3 regions of the Clostridium pacaense genome follow, and region 1 is predicted to be linked to each of the others. Evidence: riboswitches for the same ligand, from Rfam matches in the RefSeq annotation. Region 1 holds a riboswitch; each other region holds the start of a gene.
What was found. Region 1 has a riboswitch for thiamine pyrophosphate ahead of thiS (sulfur carrier protein ThiS). Riboswitches for the same ligand answer to the same signal wherever they lie in the genome.

Region 1 (7,916 bases):
CCCGATCATCAGCATGGCCAGAAAGCTGTTTGCCTGGTAGACCGGTTCCAGCAGGGCGTCGAGCCAGCCGGGAATACGGATCCCAATGGAGGAGAAAACCAGCATCAGCATATAGGTGTCAAAGGGAATGGATCCCAGGAACCTTTTCCACACAGGCGTCTGCGCGGAGCCATTGTCCCCGGTATCCAGGTGAAGCAGGGTGGTTACCAGGGCATAGGAACCTCCGGTCATCATCACGGCATTGCCGGTATCAAACATGCAGGCGGCCACGGAGCCGGCCGGGCCGAAAAAGTTCTGGATTAAGGGCAGGGTAAAACAGCCGATGTTGTATCCTGCCATATTAAGCATGGTGAACATCCGGTCCCGGCGGTCCAGCTTTCCTGTCAGGCAGTAGGCTGCCAGAAAGGGGAGGAGGCTGCACAGGAAACCCAGGACAATCATGAGGTAAATGGATGGTTCCTTTTCAAACCCGTAAAAGGAGTGGATGACAGCGGCAGGCAGCGTGATGTTGAGCACAAGCCTGCTGAATGTCTTCTGGTCATTGCTGCTTAAGATGTTCTTGTGCCTGAGCAGGCAGCCTGCCAGTATCAGTGCGCCGAAGGCGGCTGGTTTTATAAGGAATCCCATGGATGTAAGCCTCTTTTTCTATATGATTTCATTACCCTGCAAAAAGGTCTGCTGTGGGTTAATTCTACTGCTGCCAGGGGGGCGGCGTCAACTGTTTTTTGTCTTAGGGCGTGTTTGGAAATCCGTTCCTATCCTAGATTCCCATCATTCCCGACATGATGCATCCTCCGGCTGCCCCGCATCCCAGCACTTCCTTTATCTGTGCCTCATCCAGGCGGATGCCGCCGATTCCATAGACAGGGATGTCAACCGCTTCACAGACCGCGCGCAGGAAGCCGGTTCCGCGCGGAGGCAGCCCTTTTTTGCAGTCCGTGGCATAGATATGTCCGGCAGTGAGGTAGGAGGCACCAAGGGCCGCTGCCTCCAGGGCTTCCTCCACACTGTGGACAGAGACGCCTATGGTCTTAAAGCCATCCGGAAGGCCTGTGCCGGATGCCTCCCTCAGCCGCCACAGGGGGAGATGGATTGTATCCGCGCCCAGTTGGCGGGCTGTTTCCATGAAGCTGTGGGCAATGAAGGGAACCTGATATTCCCTGCATATCTTCATCACCTCTTTGGCCAGTTCACCATATTCAGCATCCGGCAAGTCCTTTTCCCTCAGGATCAGGGCGGCCGGATGGAACCGGCAGACCCGGCGGATCTGTTCCGCAAAAGGTCTGGAACAGAGGTTCCTGTTGGTGACCGCCAGGATGTGTCCTTTCAGTCCGGGGTCCGTTATCAGATTCTCATACATAGATATAATCACTCATGACCGGCTGCAGATTCCGCGCAAGCAGGTCATGGAACACCTCATCCACGCTCCGCCCGTCCGATATCTCAAACTGGTCGTCCCCTTTCTCCTTGATTTCATCTGAATGGCTGCCGATGCCCGTGCTCACACCTGCCGATATCTTGGTGGCGGCAATGGAAACCAGGTTGTCCCTTACCCGGGCGCACTCCCTGGTGGAGATGGTGATGCTGGCCCACGGCATCAGGAGGCGGTAAGCGCATACCACCTGAAGCAGCTGTGTCTCGTGTACATCCATGGGATTGATTCTGTCATTGTTGATGATCGGCCGGAGCCTTGGACAGGAAAATGCAATCTCAGCATGGGGGTATTTCCTCTGAATGAGCCAGGCGTGGCAGCCGGTTGCGAATGCGTCTTTGCGGAAATCCGCCAGCCCCAGGAGGGCGCCGAAGCCAACGCCCCGCATACCGCCTTTAATGGCCCGTTCCTGTGTGTTGAGACGGTAAGGGAAACATCGTTTATGACCGGACAGATGCAGGGTTTCGTATTTACCGGAATCATAGGTTTCCTGGAATACCGTTATATAATCAGCCCCGCATCCGTGGAGATAGGCATATTCATCCGAATTAAGGGGATAGATTTCCAGCCCGATGACCTTAAAGTAGTTCCTTGCAATCCGGCAGGCCTCCCCGATATAGGGGACCGTGGATTGGCTGCGGCTTTCGCCTGTAAGTATCAGGATTTCCTGCAGGCCGGTGGCGGCAATGGCTTTCATTTCCTCCTCAATCTGTTCCGGGTCAAGCATTGCCCGCCGGATCTTGTTCTTGCAGTTAAACCCGCAGTAAATGCAGTAGTTTTCGCAGTAATTGGCAATATAGATGGGAGTGAACATCTGGATGGAGTTGCCGAAATGTTTTCTTGTCTCTGACTGTGCCGCCCTGGCAATCTCCTCAATGAGGGGCTGCGCGGCGGGGGAGAGGAGGGCTGCAAAATCCTCAAGGTTTCTCATGTCATGGTTCAGGGCGGCCTTTACATCGCCCGCCGTATAAGACGCCGGGTCATAGGCCTCCATCAAGGAAAGGACCTGGCGGTCAATGCCGGAATCAAGGACCTCCATGTCCGGGAGATAGGCCATGTGGTCGGTCCGCTCCATTTCCAGGTCCTGCTGTACCTGGGTGTTCAGTATACTTTTATTCAGTACATTGGTTTCATTCTTGTTATTGGACATAGCATCTGCCTTTCTGTGGTTCAGTCATGAAGGAATCCGGTCAGGGGGGAGGAGGCGCTGGCCTGCTTATCCAGGGTTCTCCCGAGTCCGGCCAGGTATGCCTGCCGCCCGGATTCAATTGCCAGCTTGAATGCATGGGCCATGGCGGGCACGTCCCCTGCGGTTGCAATGGCTGTGTTGGCCATGATGGCAGCCGCCCCCATTTCCATTGCCTCGCATGCCTGGGATGGACGTCCGATTCCCGCATCCACGATGACTGGAAGGTCAATCTCGTCAATGAGGATCTGGATGAAGTCCTTTGTGCACAGCCCCTTGTTGGTTCCGATGGGAGCGGCCAGGGGCATGATGCACGCGGCGCCCGCATCGGCCAGGTCCCTGGCTGCGTTCAGGTCCGGGTACATATAGGGCATGACCACAAAGCCCTCCTTTGCAAGGATTTCGGTTGCCTTCACGGTCTCGGTATTGTCGGGCAGCAGGTATTTCGTGTCGTGGATGACCTCTATCTTTACAAAGTCCCCGCAGCCTGCAGCCCTGGCAAGGCGTGCTATGCGCACGGCTTCATCCGCATTCCTGGCCCCGGAGGTATTGGGCAGAAGGGTGACATGCTCCGGTATATAGTCCAGTATGTTAGCAAGCCCTCCTTCATTTGCCCTGCGCAGGGCCAGGGTGATGATCTGGGCATCTGCCTGTTCCACGGCAGCGTGGATTAAATCCAGGGAATATTTGCCTGAACCCAGGATGAAACGGGAGGTGAAGGTATGCCCTCCCAGGATGAGCGGGTCGCGGTCTTTCTCAATGATGTTGTCTGTCATGGTATGAAATCTCCTTTTTAATATGTTTGATGTGTCTGCTGTGGATGTTTCAACACGCCCTACGCCTCCTCCTCACCGAGGATCAGCCGTACAATCATGTTGGCCTGATGGGCGGCGCAGAGCATTACCCTGGGCGCCATGAGGCCGTATCCGGATTCAGGATCCGAGATGCCGTCCCCGCAGAGGTAGAAGTGTTTCCCTGCTTTCCTGGTAATCACGGCATTGCTGCTGCCATAGCCGGCCATGCCGGATGCGGCCACCAGATATTTGCCGGGGAAATGGGCCAGTATGCCGTTGGCCAGCATGGCCTTGGCCTGGGGACGGTCAAATGCCTCGCAGATAATGGTTTCCCGGTCAAACAGGGAAACCAGGTTATCCTCTGTCACCTTCACGCAGTCCGTGTAAATATCCAGATATGGGTTAATTTCCCTTAGTGCGTCTGCCAGCGCATCTGTCTTGTATCTTCCCAGATGCCTGGCCGTATACTGCTGCCGGTTCAGGTTGGTAATGTCCACCACGTCATAGTCGATGAGATGCAGGTGCCCCACGCCGATCCTTGCCAGCGCTGATGCCACATGGGAGCCAAGCCCTCCAAGCCCTGCCACGGCAATCCGCGCATGGTCCAGCCTTTCCTGGACCTCTGGGGTATGCCGTTCCCGCAGGGCTTCCTGCAGCTGTTCCCTGGTCACTGTATCAGCCATAATCATCCTCCTCCTACAAAATTTACGATTTCCATTACATCACTGTCCGTCAAAGCGGTTGCGTCATAGCTGTTTTTAGGCAGTATGCTGCCGTTCAGCTCCACGGCAATGCGGTCCAGACGGTAATTGTGTTCCAGAAGATATGTCCGGACGGACACGGGCTGCGTCAGTACGACGGTAATGCCATTGATGACTGCCATTGTTCCACCTCCTTTCCCTGCGGGATTGTTGTGCGATATCAGCATAAAAAAAGTTCACGAAGCAATACACCCGCGGTGGTGCACCCCTTCGTGAACATCTGCTCACTCTGTTTACCAATATGGATTTTAAGGCAGCCGGATGTAAGATATCTGGCTTTAACGCAATAAAAAACGGGAATACCAAGGTATTCCCGCATATAAGCTGCTTCATGGGTCCCTACGTTGGCATTATCCAAATCAGGTTCATGGGTCGAAGTTCACAACTTCCTCTCAGCCTATCAATAAGCTCCCCTATTTATGGAAATCAGTATAAGATATGGAAGGGGATTTGTCAACAGGAAATTTGTGATCTGCCTGTCTGCAAAAGGCAGCATCCTCACTGGACCGTAAGGATACTGCCTCCATACCGGCGCCTAACTAAGCTTACTTATCCTCTTTTCCGCATACGCGATAATCTGGTACAGCACCCCGGACACAATACAAAGTATCACAATGGAGGTCACCACCATGGTCATGGCAAAGGTCTGGGACCCATAGGTAATCAGATAACCAAGTCCGGCCTTGGCGGACAGGAACTCGCCGATGATGACGCCCACCAGGCACAGCCCGATGTTCACCTTCATATTGCTGATGAGCATGGGCAGGGAACCTGGAAGCAGGACCTTTACCAGCACATCCTTCCGGTTGCCGCCCAGGGAGTATATCAGCTTGATTTTCTCCGTATCCATCTGGGTAAAGCCGGTGTAGAGTGTGAGGATGGAGCCGAACACGGCCACGGATACGGCTGCAACGATGATTGTCTTCATGTTATTGCCCAGCCACACGATGAGAAGAGGGGCCAGGGCTGATTTCGGAAGGCTGTTTAAAAGCACAAGGAATGGCTCCAGCACCTGGGCCACGCTTTTGCTGGACCATAAAAGCAGGGCGCAGGCCAGGCCAAAAACAGTGCATAGGGCAAAGCTTACAAGGGTCTCCAGCAGGGTCACGCCTGTGTGGAGGAACAGGCTGCCGTCCCGTGTCATGCTTACCAGGCATTTGGCAATCATGGTGGGGGAGCTGAAGATGAAGCTGTCAATCCAGTGCATGTCAGCCGCCAGCTCCCAAAGGGCCAGAAGAAGCACTAAAAGCATGATGCGGCAGATGGTGACCTGGCGGTGGCGGCGCAGTTCCCCTTCCACAAAGGCCTGCTGGGCCACGGACATTTCACATGTGCCGCAGTTTTTCCTACCCTGTTCCTGCATGGTATAACAAGGGCCGTTATGATTCATATGTCTTCAGCTCCTTCCATACGGTATTAAAATAATTGGAAAATTCCGGGCAGTTACGCCTGTCAAGGGAGCGGGTGCAGCCTTCCGGGAAATCAATGGATAAAACGGACTTCACCCGTCCGGGCCGCGCGGACAGCACGACAATACGGTCGGCCACACTGATGGCCTCAGACAGGTCGTGGGTCACCAGGATGGCCGTTTTATGGGTCCTTCGTATGATGGAGCTGATATCGTCGCACACGGACAACCGTGTCTGATAGTCCAGGGCGGAAAATGGCTCATCCAGCAGCAGTATATCCGGCTTTAAGGCCAGGGTCCTGATTAACGCGGCCCTCTGGCGCATGCCGCCGGAAAGCTCGGAGGGCTTTGCATATTCAAATCCGGCCAGGCCATAGGCGGACATCATATCCAGAAGTTCAAGCCTGGCAGGTTCGTCCAACCGTTTTTGTATTTCAAGTCCAAGGGAAATATTGGAGAAGATGTTGCGCCATTCAAATAAATGGTCCTTCTGCAGCATATAACCGATAGCAGAGTGTGTCTTGGACAGGGGGGCGCCGTCAATGCTGATGGTCCCCTTTTCAGGCTGGGTCAGCCCGCTGAGCATGGTCAGGAGAGTGGATTTTCCACAGCCTGAAGGTCCCACGATAGCAACAAATTCCCCGGCAGACACATCAAATGATATATTGGAAAGGGCCAGCGTCTCACCATCCAATGAGTGGTAGGAGTAGCTGACCCCATTTACTTCCAGTTTGGGAATCATGAAAAAGCTCCTTTCAATTAGAAATCAATTCCTTGATTTATTATATGTTGACAACTGGAAACAGTTCGTGCGTTCTTGCCTGTACATGTGCGACGGGGAAAAATAAGAATGGGGAAGCCGTATCTGGAAAAAGAAAAATAAAACAGGCAGTGTGCGGTCTGCTTCGTCATGAAGCGGCCGGCACACTGCCTGGGTTTATATCTTACTGGTAACTCCATTCCACCGGAGTAGGTCTTGCGGAATCAAATATCTGCGCCGCATCGAATAAATCACTTAAACGTTTTTTGGAAGGGTCTGTCTGGGTCATGTCCTCATAAAGCCGGTAGCCGTCCAGGTTCCTCCTTGCCATGCGCAGATAGTTATTACCCATCTGCATCCAGTATGGGGTGCTGGCATCCACGTTGCAGAAATACCGGAAGCCCTTGGACTCCAGATACTTAAACCGCGGGTTGTCCTCCTTATATGCATGCCAGTCAGCAATGTCATTGCCGTAAGGATAGAGCAGGATATCCGTGGGACCGATCAGGGATTCCACCTCGGCTTCCCACTTGTCCGTGTCCGCGCGGAAACGCTCCTCGGAGATGGCAAAGCCGTCCTCCGGATTCTTGGCCACGCCCAGCTGCAGATGGCCCCAGCTGTGGGAGGCCAGCTCCCAGCCATTGTCCCTTAAGCACTGGGCCACCTTGGCGGCCTGTTCCCGGTCCGCCTCATAGGTGGGGCTATCGGAATACTTGGAGGCGGCTGTCCGGTAACCCAGGATGCCTTCATATCCGGTAAATGCAATGATGGCCCTTGCGCCCTTGTATGAGAAATCAGGATGTTCCTGAATGAAATCCTCCAGCAGGGGAACCAGGTCGTAGGAGCCGGTGGACACACTTCCATCGTCCATGGTCATCTCACAGGTGGGCTTACCGTCCGCGCCAATCACAATACGGCTGGCAAAGCCATCCCCGTCCATGTACGGGTAGTAACAGACATCGTCCTGTGACATGACGAATGGCTTCTTACCCTCCGGCAGCATGATGTTGCCCTTCACGAACCGTTTATTGCCGTTTCCATCCGCCTCTTCATAGGCAATGTCGTGGATCCGTACCAGCACATAGCCACGTTCATACATGGATTGGAGCATTTTCATGAATTCATCCTTAGTGGTCATGACTGAATTATAGCCCCCGCTGTCCTTGTCCCCGTCAAATGCCTTGGAAGTATCCATAATCAGCGTGTGGAAGAATACATGGGTAATCTGGTTCATATCGGCGGGTACCAGCGCCGCCTTTTCTGACTCATACCGTCCCAGTGCTTCCTGCATCCTGGCTTCGGTAACGTCCATGCCGCTGTTGTTGATGAGGTCAATGGCCTTGTCATAATCGTAGCCCAGCGCCAGCCTGTCTGCCTGGGCAATGAGCCTTGAAACATCATCCTGGATTACCTGTGTCTCCTCCGTGGACGGTACGGGGCTGTCCCCTCCGCCTGAAGAAGGGCCTGCCTGGGCAGAGGATACAGCCGCCTGGACAGAACCCTCCGGCCCGGTGGGCTGTTTCCCCAAAACAAACCGGTAGAGGGTGAAGACACCGCCCCCTACCAGTAGTGTGA
Region 2 (7,916 bases), on a different contig from region 1:
GATATTTTTATATGGCTAATTCAGGGGAATACGGGTACAGAAGTGATTTGCCAGGGAGGATTAAAATATATAGGAGTGTTTAATTTCAGCGCTGTATGCGGAGGAAAACAAAGATGGCGATTAGTGTTAATAGGGAAGGAAATATAGATGGTTCCATTGATTTAACCATTAATATTGCGACCACACAGTTTTTTAATGAGTTTTGGGAGAAGGCGATTAAAGACACCAATGCAGAAATATTTAAAGAAAATAGCCAGTTTGGTAAAAGTCAGGTGCCTGCTGTCTTATATGAGTTAGAGTTAATAAAACGCTGGGTTGAAATTAACCTGCTAGATAGTAATCGGGAGTATATGAAAGAAAGAGTGGAAAATTTGATAGATTGTATACCGACGGCTTTTGATAAAGATGAGACTATATTATACATCTACTAATTTCTGATTTGTGTGATTTTAAAAATCAATCCTCATTCTCCGCCCGGCTTTGCCCGGCGATTTTTCCCGTTTAGATAGATCCTAACTCAGAAGGAAGGTTGGTTTCAGATATGATCATAGGGGAATAAGACTGGAGGCATGTATGAGGACCATAATCGTTGCAGATATCCACGGATGCCACAGCGAACTGCTGGCGCTGCTTAAAAAACTTAAGTTCAGGCAAGATACGGACAGACTGATCTGTCTTGGGGATCTGATTGACAGGGGAAATCAGGTTTATGAGGTATTTGATTATGTCAGGACGCTGAAATCCGATATGGGGGAACGCTGCGTCCTGATCCGTGGGAACCATGAGCAGATGCTGATGGATTCCGTGGATGACATGTTCAGCCGGCAGATGTGGTTTATGAATGGGGGTGTGGAGACTGTAAGATCCTTCAAAAAACACAGACATGATTATGCACGCCATATCAATTGGTTCGGACGTATGCAGCTGTACTTTGAGACAAAGGATTTCATCTGCGCCCATGCAGGGGTGAGGACAGACAGGATGGCGGAAAACACTGCTGATATCCTTCTATGGGACAGGGACAGTGCTGAGGGGAATGGGTACAGCGGGAAAATTGCCATCGTGGGGCATACACCCGTGATTGACCCTGTTTATCTGGATGGCAAAGGACATACAGAAGTCATTGAGGACAGGAAACCGCAGATGCTGCCTTCCTGGGGAACCATCTGCATGGATACAGGGTGCGTATTTGGGTACCGGCTCACCGGAATGGTAATTGAAGACGGCATGTTCTATACGGATTCCGTGTTCTGGGGAGTGGACGGATGACAGGCGGAATCCGGTAAATCCTTTCAACAAATATTAGCAAGGATTCTCCCATCCTCTAAGGTGGTGAGATGAATTGCCAAAAACAAACTTAACGACAGTGGTGGGCGGAGAGTAATCGGTATCCCCCACTGCCATGAGGTCAACCACGCATCTACGTAGGATGCAGTCGCACTTCGACAATATACCGAGCGTGGATTGAAACAATCCTAAATGTTTTAAGTCCTAAATATTTGCGATGGGCCTGTGATTTGCCATGGTGGTGTGGTAAAATGAATCATATCAAATGAACATGATATTAAATAAAATAATATAAATATACAAAAAATGCAAAAGGCAACCAGGAGGATTTTATGGGAAATATTTATATGATATCAGACACCCATTTTGGCGATGCAGGCGCAATACTGAAATATGAGGGAAGACCCTTTAAGGATGGCCATGAGATGAATGAGCAGATGATTGAAAACTGGAACCGTGTGGTTGGGGCGGAAGATACGGTCTATCATCTGGGCGATTTTGCCTGCGGTATGGACGCAGGGGAGATAACGGCCATACTGGGAAGGCTGAATGGACATAAGATCCTGATAGCAGGGAACCATGACAGGGATTTTGACAGCCGAAGGTGGATGGATATGGGATTCGGCGAGGTGAGTTTCCTTCCCGTTGTCTTAGATGAATTCTATATACTATCCCATCAACCCATGTATGTGAATATATACAGTCCCTATGCCAATATATTCGGTCATGTCCACAACAACCCCATGTATGCGGATGTGTCTGAACGGAGTTTCTGTGCCTGTGTGGAGCGGATTGGATATGCGCCCATTGCATTTGAGGCAATCAGGAGAGGGATACTGGAGGCGGATGGGAAAGGGAAAAAACAGGGGGGATGAAGCCGGATGAAAGGAAGCCAGATGAAAGGAAGCCGGATGAAAGGAAGCCGGATTACATGAAACAGGATTAATTGAAACAGGAAGCGGTCCGCTTATTCCCAGCGGGCCGCATATTTATCCAGCATAAATGCAGGATAGTAGGATTCCTTTGCCTTCCTCAGATTCTCCATCCCCATATCTTCCTCACGGTTAATATAGTGCAGTTCAGGATAGACCTTAAGCAGATGGCGGACAAATTCACGGTTAATCATCTGGTATGTGCCGTGGACCGTGATATCGGCTTTCTCGAACCTTACATCAAACCCATGTCCGCCTACCGGCTCACCAAAGGTAAAGGCCAGCAGCCGGTCCCCGGCATAGAGGACGCCGCCTGTAAGCCCCAGGGCATCATAATGTTTAAAGGCCGTGAGGATGGCCTCCTTTTCCGCTTCCGGCATACCGCTTTCAAGCCCTTCATGATTTTCTTCCCAGCTTTGCAGAAGGGCAAGGCAGGAGTTTATATGTTCCTGTCCCAGCACTTCAAAGTGCCAGTCCGGACATTCCTGTTCAAAGCGGTTGCAGTGGTTCCGTTTATTATGCAGCTTTTTCCCTCCAAGACTGGCCAGGGTTCCTGCCTCATAGATATAATCCGCACTATCCCGAAGTCCCTCAAACCGGAACTGTGTGGGGAATTCCGTCAGGAGGCATTGCTTCTGCGCCTCGGTCACGCCCTTGATTAAAAGGGGCTGTCCCAGCTGTTCCGCCAGCCGCTTCATCTGGGTGATGGCAGGTTTTAGTGTTCCGCTGCCGGCAGGATAGGAGAAGAACAGTCCATCCTCCGTTTGGTACCTGGCAATCATCCGGCTCCCCAGGTCTGCCGCAGTCATTCCATACGCCCTTCCCCAGAGAAAGAACGTCCCAAAGCATCCATCGGATGCCAGGCTGTCCTCGGCCGCCAGGATGGGGGCCATCCATGAACGGTCCGCGATGGACAGTTCCCTGAACTCAATAGGGGTGCTGCGGATGATGCTTGGGGCATTGCCGCCCCAATCCATGGACAGGGCCGTATTCCCCGAAACCTGATAGCTGCAGGTCTGTGCACAGCATGAGCCGGTACATGACCCGGTCTGTTTTTTATTGCATGTTTTATCCATTATATGATTACGCTCCGTGATTGACTTTTCTTTTTAGACATATTATAATTTTAACAGTATCATTATAAATTACAAGTACGAACATCAAGGTGCGGTACTAACATAGAAGTATGGTACTTACCTGAAGGAGAGTGTAAGATGGGAAAATGCTCCATATCACAGGCCAGCCTTGGGGAGACAGGATTCAGCTATACCCTGTCCCTTATAAACGGCAAATATAAGATGACAATCCTCTACACCCTTATGGAATTTGGGGTGGTGCGGTTCAATGAGATGAAAAAGTACATTGGGGAAATCTCATACAAGACGCTCAGCGTCACGCTGAAGGAACTGGAGGGCGACCAGCTGGTACACCGCGAAGAGTATCCACAGATACCGCCTAAGGTGGAATACAGCCTGACGGAACGGGGCAAATCACTGATTCCCATCCTGGACATGATGTGCGAGTGGGGGGAGAAGCACCGTCTGCCCTCCAGGCGGGAGCAGAATAAGGCTGACATTTAAAGGCTGAAATTTAAAGCTTGACATTTAAAACAATACCGAATAAACTGATGATACGGATATAATAAGATTTTTATATGATACAACCACAACAGGGAGCTTGTGAAGCAGGCTGAGAGGAAGTAATCGAACTTCGACCTATTATACCTGATTTGGATAATGCCAACGTAGGGAAAATATGGAAGTACATCAACCGCGCATCTGATCTGCGCGGCAGATGCAGCGCATGAGTTCATTCATGGTCCATTCCTTGACGGAGTGGGCCATTTTTATTTACCACAAAAAGAAGAGGAGGAAAGACATGAACTACACAACGCAGATGGATGCGGCCAGAAAGGGAATCCTGACAAAGGAACTTGGGAAGGTGGCTGCAAAGGAACAGTTTGAACCGGCAGAGCTGATGAGGCTGGTGGCAGAAGGGAAGGTGGCCATTCCTGCCAACAGGCGCCATGGGTGCCTTGAACCAAACGGAATCGGCTCCATGCTGAAGACAAAAATCAATGTTAACCTGGGCACCTCCAGGGACTGTAAGGACCTGGATATGGAACTTTTAAAGGTCAATGACGCAGTCCGCATGGGAGTGGAATCCATCATGGATTTAAGCTCCTTCGGGGATACCCGCACCTTTAGGAGGATGCTGACCCGGGAATGCCCGGCCATCATAGGCACGGTGCCCATCTATGATGCCGTGGTGTATTATCACAAGCCCTTAAAGGATATCACCTCCCGCGAATGGATAGATATCGTGAAAATGCATGCGGAGGACGGAGTGGATTTCCAGACCATCCACGTGGGTATAAACAGGCGGACCGCAGAGCGTTTTAAACAGGCAGGACGCCTGACCAATCTTGTATCAAGAGGCGGTTCCATCATATTTGCATGGATGGAGATGACAGGGCAGGAGAACCCGTTTTATGAACACTTTGATGAGATACTGGACATCTGCCAGGAGTATGATGTGACACTGAGCCTGGGGGATGCCTGCCGCCCCGGATGCATTGAGGACGCCTCGGACATTTCCCAGATAGAGGAACTGGTGACGCTGGGGGAGCTTACCAGGAGGGCGTGGGATAAGAATGTCCAGGTCATCATCGAAGGACCGGGGCACATGCCTTTAAACCAGATTGAGGCCAATATGAAGATACAGCAGACCATCTGCAAGGGCGCGCCCTTTTATGTCCTGGGTCCGCTGGTCACGGATATCGCGCCGGGATATGACCATATAACTGCTGCCATCGGAGGGGCATTGGCAGCTGCCAGCGGCGCGTCCTTCCTCTGCTATGTGACCCCGGCGGAACATCTGCGGCTGCCGGATCTGGAGGATGTGAAGGAGGGAATCATGGCATCCAGGATTGCGGCCCATGCAGCGGACCTTGCAAAGGGCGTCAAAGGGGCCGCACAGTGGGATCATGAGATGAGCGCTGCACGCAGGGACCTGGACTGGGAGCGCATGTTCCAGCTTTCCATTGACCCGGAAAAGGCCAGGAGGTACAGGGCGTCCGCAAAGCCGGAGAAAGAGGACACCTGCTCCATGTGCGGCAATTTCTGCGCGGTTAAGAATATGAACCGGATACTGAAAGGGGAGAGTGTCAGCATATTTGATGAATGACAGGCGGACTTGCCTAAGCCAGCTTTCCAGGTACTGTAAATATTCCATAAATTTAAATGAAAATAGGGCTTGACATTGTGAGAATTATTATATAGAATAAAAATCAGAGAAAAACTTAGAAAAGAAAACTTATGTGACTAGGGAGTCACGAAGTGAGTATGTTACTGGTACGCAGGCAGAACTCAGATTACACTGAAAATTTTTATTTTCCGTGTAGTTTGAGTTTTTTTTTCTGGAAAGGAGGATTTATTGTGAAGATAAGTCAGATTTTAAATAATAATGTTGCAGTGGTGAAAAAAGGGGGCAGTGAACTGATTGTTTACTCCAAAGGCATATCATTCAGAAAAAAGGCTGGCCAGTCCATAGGAGAAAATGAAATCGAGAAAACATATGTTTTAGACTCCAATGATATGCTGGAACACTTCAGCTACCTGCTCGCCAACACGGACGAGGAATATCTGAACATTGTCAATGATGTCATTGCACAGGGCGAGCTGCTGCTGGGGCAGAAGGCAAATGATTATTTATATCTGACCTTATTGGATCATATTGACTTTGCACTGAAACGTGCGGGGAAAGGGCAGTTTATCCGCAGCCCCCTGACCTGGGAGGTTAAGAAATTCTATCCCAGGCATTTCCAGATCGGCCTGCATGCGCTGGAGCTGTTAAACGAACGGTTCCATGTGGAATTTCCTGAGGATGAGGCGGTATCCATTGCACTTCATTTCGTCAACCTGCAGTCCGAGGGGAAGGACCTGAAGGAGACGATAGAGGCCATGCAGGTCCTTAAGGATATCCTGTCCATCATCCAGTATCACTATAATATACGTCTGGATGAGTCATCTGTGAACTATATGCGCCTTATTACCCATCTGCAGTATTTCATACAGCGGCTTCAGGCCGGACAGGTATTTGAGGATAATGACAAGGCGCTGAATTCCCAGGTCAGGATGCTGTATCCTGCCGCATATGGGTGCGCTGTAAAAATCCGGGCGTACATTAAAGAAAATTTTAAGATGGAACTGACCATCGATGAGGAAACATATCTTATCCTGCATATACACAGGGTTACGAACAGAAATGAAAAGAAGGAGGAAGATTGATGAAATATCAGACAATGAATGAAAACATCATCCGCCTGGTAGGCGGCAAGGATAATATCAGCGCGGTCGTGCACTGCATGACCAGGCTCCGTTTTACATTAAAGGACCGGAGCAAGGCAAAAACAGAAGAAATTAAGGCCATGGACGGGGTGATTGACGTGGTGTCCAATGACGTGGCATATCAGATCATCATCGGAACCCATGTTTCAGAGGTGCATGAGGAACTGATATCCATGCTGGGAATCAGCACAGAGGCATCAGGACCCCAGGCCAGGACCAGGAAGAATCCGTTTAAGGCGGCCCTTGACCTGGTATCGGAATCCATGACACCGCTACTGGAACCTATCATCGCGGCAGGTATGCTGGCAGGCCTTCTGTCCCTGGTATCCCTGATGGGACTGGTGTCGGCGGACAGCCCCACCTATATTGTCCTGGACTCCATCAGGGGGGCTGTGTTCTTCTTCCTCCCCGTATTCATGGCCATGGCATGCGCCAAACGCCTGAACGCCAGTCCCTACCTTGCGGTGGCATTGGCGGCAACCCTGCTCTCTGCTTCCATTAACGGGGTGGAAGGACTCAGCGTATTCGGGATTCCCCTTCCGGCCATAACCTACTCCAGCTCCTTTATCCCAATCCTGCTGGCAGTGTGGTTCATGGGATATGTGCAGGCATTCCTTAAGAAGGTCATACCTAACCTTCTGCAGTATTTCCTGATTCCGGTATTTACCCTGGTGATAACCCTGCCCGTTACCCTGATGTTCTTTGGGCCCATCGGAACCTGGATCGGCGAGGGAATCAGTTTTGTATGTACCTTCCTGGCCAATACCCTGGGCAACTGGAGCGTGGTGGCTTTTTATGCGGCAATCCAGCCATTCTTGATCATGATGGGAGCCGGAAACTTCATTATGCCGGTGGTCATGGCCTTCCTGGCGGAAATGGGATACGACCCCCTGTTCCTGGCAGCCTGCACCATCTCCGACATTGCAGTGGGAGGCGCCATGTTTGGATATTTCCTCCGTGCAAAGGATGCGAAACAGAAAGAATTATTCGGCACGGTCAGCTTCTCGGCTATCTTAGGCTGTACGGAACCGGCTGTGTTCGGTGTGTTTGTGAAATACCGCCGTCCGTTCCTGGCTGTCATATTCGGCGGAGGGCTGGGAGGACTGTTTGCAGGACTGATGGGGGTTAAGACATATACCATGGCATGGGGGCTGGCAGGCCTTCCTTCCTATATCGGTGTCAATGATTTCAATAATTTCTATTATATGATAGCAGCGGTTGCCATTGGATTTGTGGCTGCAGCCATTGCTGGTTTTATCCTGTGCCAGCCGGAAGGGGAGGCGCAGAAAGAAGGAACCTCCTTGTTCCGGTTCGGAAAAGCCCGCAAAAAACAGCCGGCCAGCCAGGC
Region 3 (7,916 bases), on a different contig from region 1:
TGGTGGTGGTGCCGAAAACAGCACCGCTGCCCAGATAATCCGCGCCCTGGACACAGGCCCTTTTTGCCTGCTCCACGGTCTTGGCCGTCACCCCCAGTATCCGGTCAGGCCCCAGCAGCTTCCTGGCCAGGCCCGCATCCATATCATCCTGCCCCACATGAAGCCCGTCCGCGCCGCAGGCCAGGGCCAGCTCTATGTCATCATCGATAATCAGCGGGACCTGGTAACGCTCTGTCAATTTCCTGAGTTCCAATGCCTCGGCCAGCATCCGGTCATAATTTCCCTGTCCCAGGTTCTTTTCCCTGAACTGGACCATGGTGGCGCCTCCTTTCAGGGTTTCCTCCACCTGCGCAGACAGACTCCTGCCCTTTGTCCACGCCCTGTCCGTCACCGCATAGATTAAAAGCTGATTCCTATGAAATCTCAATTTTTTTCCCTCTTTCCAGCATCCCGTCATCCAGAATGCTCATATAGTCCGTCAGGTACATCCTAAAGCTGCCTGTTCCGCCTCCTGTCCTGACGGCCTTTCCGGCAGCCAGCTCCCCGCACAGGCCATGGGCGCATACTGCCATGGCGGCGGCTTCCGTCATGGCATCGGCTTCCGTCACAGGCGCGCCCACTGCGCAGAAAGCTCCGATAATCCCATCCAGCATACACCCGCTGCCCGTAATGCGCCCCATAAAGGGATGCCCGTTCCTTATCTTCATGACCCTGCCATGTCCGGCCACAACATCCGTTGTCCCTGTCATCACCACAACAGCGCCCGTACGGTTTCCAAGGGATACGGCGGCTTTTTCGGGCTGGTCCGTCCAATCGCCTGGCACGGAATCCACCCCGCACAGGTTCCCTGTCTCCATCCCCATAAGCGCCTGTTCCAGCATATGGATTTCAGAAACATTTCCCCGTATCACCGATGGCCTGACGGCCTTAAGGATCCTAAGGGCCGACACCCTCCGAAAGGCTGACGCAGTCACTCCCACCGGGTCAAGGATAACCGGATGTCCAAGGCCAGCCGCCTTTTTCCCGGCCAGGATCATGGCCTCAACCCGTTCCTCCTCAAGGGTTCCCATGTTCAGCACAAGGCTTTGGCAGATGGACGTGACGTCCTCCACCTCCTTAATCCCCTGGGCCATGATGGGGGAACCGCCAATGGCCAGCACCATATTGGCCACGTCCCCAGCCGTCACATAATTGGTGATGCAGTGGACACGGGGTGAGGTATCCCTTATTTTTTTTATCCATTCTATCTGTCTCATCTGTCAGTTCCTTCCGGGCTGTACCTGCAGCCCTACCTCCCCTGTTCCTTCACTGCCACGGACGGCTGCACATCGGCATCCAGCATATGCTTCATATACTTAAACGCCCCTGACTTACACAGCACGCCGATGAAGAACGCGGCAATCACGGTTCCGCACAGCGTACTCATAAGGAACGGCATCACGTAGGCAAAGATGGCAGCCTCCTTGCCCATCACCAGGGTGGCAACCGGATAGCACAGGATACCGCCCAGGATTCCCGTGCCGAAAACCTCGCCCCCATACGCCAGGGCCAGCTTACCCGTATGACGGTACAGCATCCCGCACACCAGCGCCCCTATCATGCTTCCAGGGAATGCCAGAAGGCTTCCGGTTCCCATCAGGTTGCGGATAAGGGAGGTGCAAAAAGCCATTGCCACCCCGTACCATGGCCCCAGGAACACGCCGGCCACCACATTGGCCAGGTGCTGCATGGGAAAGCACCTGGACGCCCCGATGGGGATGGAAAAGCCGGACAGCGACACCGCCACCGCCACCAGCATTGCGCTTACAGCCAGTTTCTTAATGTTCATCTTCATATCCATTTCCCTCCATATGAATTAAAAAAAGTCCATACCCCCGCGGGATATGAACCTTGATATACACAATGAAGCGCTTCATATTTCCCTACGTTGGCATTACCCAAATCAGGTACGATAGGTCGAAGTTCGATTACTTCCTCTCAGCCTGCATCACAAGCTCCCTGCTGTTACTTAGCATAGCACCGGCCATCTGTTTTGTCAATCCGGCCGTGGGAAATCCAGTTGGGAAATCTAGCCGAGAAATCCGGCATCTTTAATTTTATTAAAGTTAAGATAAATAATCTTTTATTCCATAGTTGACATCTCATATGGTATTCTTATACAAGAAGAGAAGAAAAAGTTTAACAATTTTAGGTATTCTGCTTAAGCATGGAATAAACCAAACAATTTTTATGCATATCCGGAAATGCATGAAAAGGCAAATGAAAGGAGAAATTGAATGTCAATACAGGTAGGTATCCCACAGGCAGCGATGAATTCGCTGATTGATCTTGTAGACAACGTTGCTGAGGTCAAACCTGGAATGGAGGTTGTAATTGTAGCCCATAAAGACGGGCTGTACGGCGGTGATAATCTGGTGGATGAGGAAGCCGTTTCATGGATGTCATCCGTGGTACAGTCGCGGGGCGCCCATTGTTCCATCCTTTGGCTGGACGATCCACAGGAACCGCATCACTGGCGCTATCCCCCGATTTTAAGAGGAGTTGTTGAGGAAGCAGACCTTGTGCTCTGTACTTCATTTGACATCACTACCACAGAGCTTGGGAATTTCCGCAGACATTTTGAGGATGCCCAGACATGGATGGTGCGCATATTCCCAACCACAGCACCCCTGCTGATGAGCAGATGGGCACAGACGCCTTATGAACTGGTCACGGCCATCCGCCATATCAGCTCAAAGCCGTTCATGAACCATATGTCCAGGTTTGTGCTGACCGATCCAAACGGCACCCATCTGGAAGGCTATACACTTGATCCGGTGAAGCGTCCCGGTATCCCGGGGCTGCCTTATGACTCCTACCGCAAACAGGTCCGGCATGTGTCGTTCTGGCCGGAATGGGTACATCCGCCTGTGAACTGCCAGGATATCAACGGCGTTTATTACTTCGACCGCATGCTCAGCTGGTGGTCCCGCTACATCGGGATCAGGCCGCAGTGGGAGGACTTAATCCGCCTGGATATCAAGGACGGCCGCATCGTAAAGATTTCCGGCGGTTCCGAGGCAGACGCGCTCCAGAGATTCTTAAAGGACATGGAAGGAAAGGTGGGCGATGGCATCTGGAAGTTCGATACATTCCATTTCGGCGTCCATCCCAATGCGGCGGTTACTGAGAATGAATGCCCCAATCCGCTTCACAGAAGGCTGATTGAGCACTCACATACATCGAACCTCCATGTACATATCGGCTCTGCCGGGGCAAATGAAAATTATGGCTATTACACACATATTACCGGAGACATCCGCCATGCAACACTGACGGTAGGTGATACCCTTGTATATGACAATGGATGGCTCTGCTGTCTGGAAGATCCGGAAGTACAGAAGGTTGCCGAAAAGTATCCGGGCCTGCCAGGCATTCCGAAACGATAAACCGGTGATGAATTTATATTGACACAAGTTGATGATGATTAGGGGGTTACAATATGGACTTTTCAGCAATTTCATTAATTGTATTAGTTCTGGTAATAATCGTTGCCTATATAACCAGGCTGAATGTAGGTCTTTTAGCGCTTGCAGTGGCCATTGTCCTGGCACGGTTCGGCGGAATCAAGGATTCCGTCATGTATGGCGGTATCAATCTGAACGTTTTCTGGACCCTGATTGGTATTTATTTCTTCGGGCAGTGTATGACACAGTCCGGGACACTGGCCCTGTTTGCCAAAAAGCTGATTACGAAACTGCCTGTTAAGGCAGAGGTCTGGCCGCTGATATGTTTTGTGTTTACCATGCTGTTTGCACTTTTAGGACCAACCACCATCCTGGCCCTGACCGTGGTGCCGCTGATTACCATTGAAATCGCGGGATACATCGGTGCCAATGTGGAATGTTCCATGATCCTGACCATGTTCGGCGGTCTTGCAGGCAGGATGACCCCGCTTGGCGGCAACCTGGCGGGACAGATTGCAATTGCGGAGGGCGAAGGCTTTATCGAGACAGGGGTTCTTTCCAAAATCTTTTTCTGGGACCATATCCTGGTCTGTACCATACTGGGAATTATTTACTATTTTGTGTTCCGCGGGTTCAAAAAGGATAAGAAGTATGTGTCGGAAGTGGAAGCGCTTAAGGATATCCCTGCCTTTAACAAGAAGCAGTGGATCTGCATGATCTGTATGTTTGCATTCATCCTCTTTTACGCCTTCACCCAGTGGCATATAGGATTCGTGGCAATCATCTTCTCCGTAATCATGATTGCAGCGGGCTGTGTGGAGCAGAAAGATGTGCTTGATAAAACCAAATGGGGAACTGTCATCATGGTTGCCGGCACCGGCATCCTGGCGTCCGTTGTCCAGGCTCTTGGCGGTATAACAATCCTCTCCAACTTTATCGGATATGTTGCAAACCTCCCCATCGTATCCGGGGTTTACAGCGCCGTATCCGGCGTGCTGTCCATGTTTACACACGCCATGTCGGTTCCGATTCCCATTCTTTTTGCAACCGTGGAAGAAACCATACAGAGCCTTGGGGGCACAAGGCAGGATATGTTCCGCTGCCTGGCAGCCATCGGCAGCGGCGCCTATATCGGAATGTCCTGTCCTATGTCACTGGCTGGCGCCAATGTATTCGCATGCTGGACATCTGTTGTGAATCCAGGTCCCAAGGAGCAGCAGAAACAGTTTGGTAAAATGATGCTGCTTGCATTCGTGTCAACCGTCTTAAGCGGCCTTATCTGGGTATTCATAGTAAGACTGTTTTAACCGATAATACACACAGAAAAAACCGGCCGGAAGCGCTGTCATTGCGCTTCCGGCCGGTTCTTATATGGCAGCTGCTAAACGCCTGCCTGCCGTTCTCCTGGACCGTGGCCGGACTTCAGGAGGATGTGTTCTATCAATGTGTGGGTTTTCTTATTCTGGAACTTATCCTTGCGCCATACCAGTGAAAAGGTGATGGGTATCTTCTCCGTCAAGGGGACCGTCACCACCTCCGGCCATGTATCAGCCAGTTCCTTGATGAGGAAGGTTCCGGCCTGCCCGGAGGAAACCAGGTTCCGGATCAGAGACAGTTCCACGCCGTACATCAATATGTTGGGAACCGAATTTGCATTATAAAACGCCGTCTTCAGTATCTTGGCCATGTAGGAGTTCTCCTGGCTCAATATGATGGGGGCGTTTTTCAGGTCCACGATATTAATCGCCTTTTCCCTTGCCAGGGGATTGTCAGGGTTGACACAGAACACGAATTCCGAACTGAAAACAGGCCTTTTTTCCAGATTCCCCGGAAGCTTCCCCTCATCGACGATGATTGCCACATCGCAGGAGCCGTCATCAAGTGATTTGAAGGCCTTGGGGGAATTATACTGTCTGATTATATAGTAAATGTCCGGATGTTCCTTGCGGAAATCATTCATGAAAAGGTTGAGCATGAACATCCCGGTAAGGATCGGGACTGAAATGCACAGCTGGTTCCGGTGTTTTCCCAGGTCCTTCATCTGGACCTCGAGGGCGTTGATCTGGGTCAGGATGTCCTTTGTGACCTCATACATATATTTCCCTTCCTGTGAAAGCTGGAAGCGCTTATTCTCACGGTCAAACAGTGTAACACCCAGCTGCTCTTCCAGATCCTTGATTGCCAGGGAAATGGACGGCTGAGAGATGTGGAGCATTTCAGCGGATTTCGAGATGGTCCCGTATTCACATACGGCGACAAAATACTGCATTTGTGTAATGGTCATGATATCCCCCTCCGTGGTGGCTGCAATAAAAAATGTCAACTGCCTTTATTATAGCATGGACAATCAAATTACAGAACCCGGTTTACGTCAAAATGAACAACCGGAACCATAGTTTTTTTTAAAGATATATGAGATTATCTATATTTTACTTTTGCACACACGGCATTTTATAATTGAATCAGGATAAAACAAAGCAGAAAAGGAGAAGTGTGAACCATGAGCGATACTATCATTACTGGTGCATATGACATGCACATCCACACAGGCCCTGACATCATGGACCGGAAACTGGACTTCCTGGAAGAGGCGGAACGTGTGAAAGAGGCCGGTATGGCCGGATACGTCATTAAGAGCCATTATTTCCCCAGCTCCTCCTGGGCAAAGGTTGCTAATAAAAGGGTACCTGAGTGCCAGACCTTTGGCAGCATTGTCCTTAACAACTCAGTGGGAGGGCTGAACCCTTACGCGGTGGACGCGGCTGCCAGGGACGGCGCCAAAGTGGTCTGGTTCCCAACCGTTGACACGGTTGCAGCCATCAAGAAGACAGAACATATCGAGGAAGGCGGACGCCGCCCCTTCTGGCTGGACGTCCTTCTCTCCATCCAGGCCGACGGGATGACCTTACAGCCGGTGCGGCTGCTGGATGATGACGGCAGGCTGGTGCCGGAGGCCATTGAGGTCCTGGACGTGATTGCAAGATACGACATGGTCCTGGCAACCGGACACATATCCGTACGCGAGGCAAAGGAACTGATTAAGGTTGCAAAGGAACGCAAGGTCGAACGGATTGTATGCACACATGTGGATTCCCAGCTTTGCTTCTGGGAAATCGAAGAGCAGATTGAATTCGTAAGGAAATACGGCGTCTACATGGAGCACTGCACCAACAGCTGCACCACCGGGAAGGTGGAGTGGGATGTGTGCCTGAACCAGATTAAATCCGTGGGCTGCGACCACATCATCATCAGTACGGATCTGGGCCAGAAGAAACACAAATACCCGGATGAAGGACTCCTTGATTTTGCAAACTGGATGCTGGAAAACGGTATCTCCGAAACAGATGTCAGGAAGACCATCCATGACAACCCCAAACAGCTTCTGCTGGGTTAAGTGAACAAAAAATATTGAAAGATAAAGGAGAAGAACAATATGTTTAGTGATCAGCGTTTATTAGTTGTATCTGCACATTCCGCGGACTGGGTATGGCGCAGCAGCGGCACCATTGCCAAATATCTGGCAGGAGGCGCCCAGGTATATGTGGTCTGCCTTACCTACGGGGCGCGCGGGGAGTCCGGTCCCCTTTGGAAACAGGAGGGACAGGACGCGGAGAATGTGAAGAAAATCCGCCTTACCGAGTCCATGAACGCGGCAAAGGTCCTGGGCGTCACCAATTTTGAGATGTGGGACTACGATGACTGCATGCTGGAAGTCAGCCCTGAAATCATCCGGAAGCTGAACGAGAAGATCCGCGAAGTACAGCCCACCCTGATCATCACCCATGACAAGGTAGATCTGACAAACCCGGACCATGGGTTTGCAAGGGACATTGTTTACCGTGCATCCATCATGTCCAGACAGGCCGGAATCGAAAGCAGCGGCCTGAAACCCGCCAAGGCAGCCCCCATCTATGGATTCGAGGCATCCGAGCCTGAGCGCAGCGGCTACGTACCCGCCGTATACATTGATATCACCGATTTCTTTGAGAAGAAGCTGGAAGCCATGAAATGCATCGCAACCCAGACCGAAGGCCCCCATATCCACACAAGGCTCAGCACACACAGGGGCTGGCAGGCATCCAGGACCATCGGCGATAAGAACATCAAATACGCGGAGTCCTTTACCATGAGCGATTCCCTTGTGGTGGCGGAACTGCCTGTTTCAAAGCTCCAAACTTTTTAACGGATGAAGGAGGTTACATATATGGCTGAATTAACAAAGGAACTGAGAGAACGACTTTATAAACTGGGCACCACCAATATTTCCGATGCCATGGACGCGCTGGGATTTTCCAATGTCTGTGCCGGAATCACCCCTCTCTATGAGAGCTGTAAGAAAATCGTAGGCCCTGCCATCACGCAGCGGTTCATCCCAACGGACCACCTGCCCAAGCAGAAGCACGGGGGCATGGAAACCATCCAGAACGCCGCGCCTGGCAGCGTGATCGTGGTGGAAGGCAGCGTCCGCCC

Region 2: linked by a shared signal. The riboswitch ahead of thiC (phosphomethylpyrimidine synthase ThiC) and the one ahead of thiS (sulfur carrier protein ThiS) in region 1 are both predicted to bind thiamine pyrophosphate.
Region 3: linked by a shared signal. The riboswitch ahead of thiW (energy coupling factor transporter S component ThiW) and the one ahead of thiS (sulfur carrier protein ThiS) in region 1 are both predicted to bind thiamine pyrophosphate.

What each region holds. Positions count from the first base shown of each region.
Region 1 is NZ_JAJFEB020000011.1:147,103-155,018, reverse strand. It holds gene LK536_RS47855 (AEC family transporter) at 1-627, opposite strand, end outside; gene LK536_RS47850 (thiamine phosphate synthase) at 761-1,360, opposite strand; gene thiH (2-iminoacetate synthase ThiH) at 1,353-2,507, opposite strand; gene LK536_RS47840 (thiazole synthase) at 2,603-3,394, opposite strand; gene thiF (sulfur carrier protein ThiS adenylyltransferase ThiF) at 3,454-4,095, opposite strand; gene thiS (sulfur carrier protein ThiS) at 4,098-4,295, opposite strand; TPP riboswitch at 4,493-4,595, opposite strand; gene LK536_RS47825 (ABC transporter permease) at 4,709-5,536, opposite strand; gene LK536_RS47820 (ABC transporter ATP-binding protein) at 5,553-6,323, opposite strand; gene LK536_RS47815 (polysaccharide deacetylase family protein) at 6,526-7,916, opposite strand, start outside.
Region 2 is NZ_JAJFEB020000005.1:212,971-220,886, reverse strand. It holds gene LK536_RS40920 (hypothetical protein) at 114-431, shown strand; gene LK536_RS40915 (metallophosphoesterase) at 574-1,269, shown strand; gene LK536_RS40910 (metallophosphoesterase) at 1,620-2,162, shown strand; gene LK536_RS40905 (DUF2156 domain-containing protein) at 2,255-3,295, opposite strand; gene LK536_RS40900 (winged helix-turn-helix transcriptional regulator) at 3,434-3,799, shown strand; TPP riboswitch at 3,879-3,989, shown strand; gene thiC (phosphomethylpyrimidine synthase ThiC) at 4,098-5,405, shown strand; gene licT (BglG family transcription antiterminator LicT) at 5,657-6,508, shown strand; gene LK536_RS40885 (beta-glucoside-specific PTS transporter subunit IIABC) at 6,508-7,916, shown strand, end outside.
Region 3 is NZ_JAJFEB020000010.1:79,393-87,308, forward strand. It holds gene thiE (thiamine phosphate synthase) at 1-427, opposite strand, end outside; gene thiM (hydroxyethylthiazole kinase) at 414-1,256, opposite strand; gene thiW (energy coupling factor transporter S component ThiW) at 1,289-1,834, opposite strand; TPP riboswitch at 1,902-2,011, opposite strand; gene LK536_RS46570 (M29 family metallopeptidase) at 2,277-3,428, shown strand; gene LK536_RS46575 (SLC13 family permease) at 3,482-4,753, shown strand; gene LK536_RS46580 (LysR family transcriptional regulator) at 4,828-5,730, opposite strand; gene LK536_RS46585 (DUF6282 family protein) at 5,947-6,840, shown strand; gene LK536_RS46590 (PIG-L deacetylase family protein) at 6,880-7,629, shown strand; gene LK536_RS46595 (RraA family protein) at 7,651-7,916, shown strand, end outside.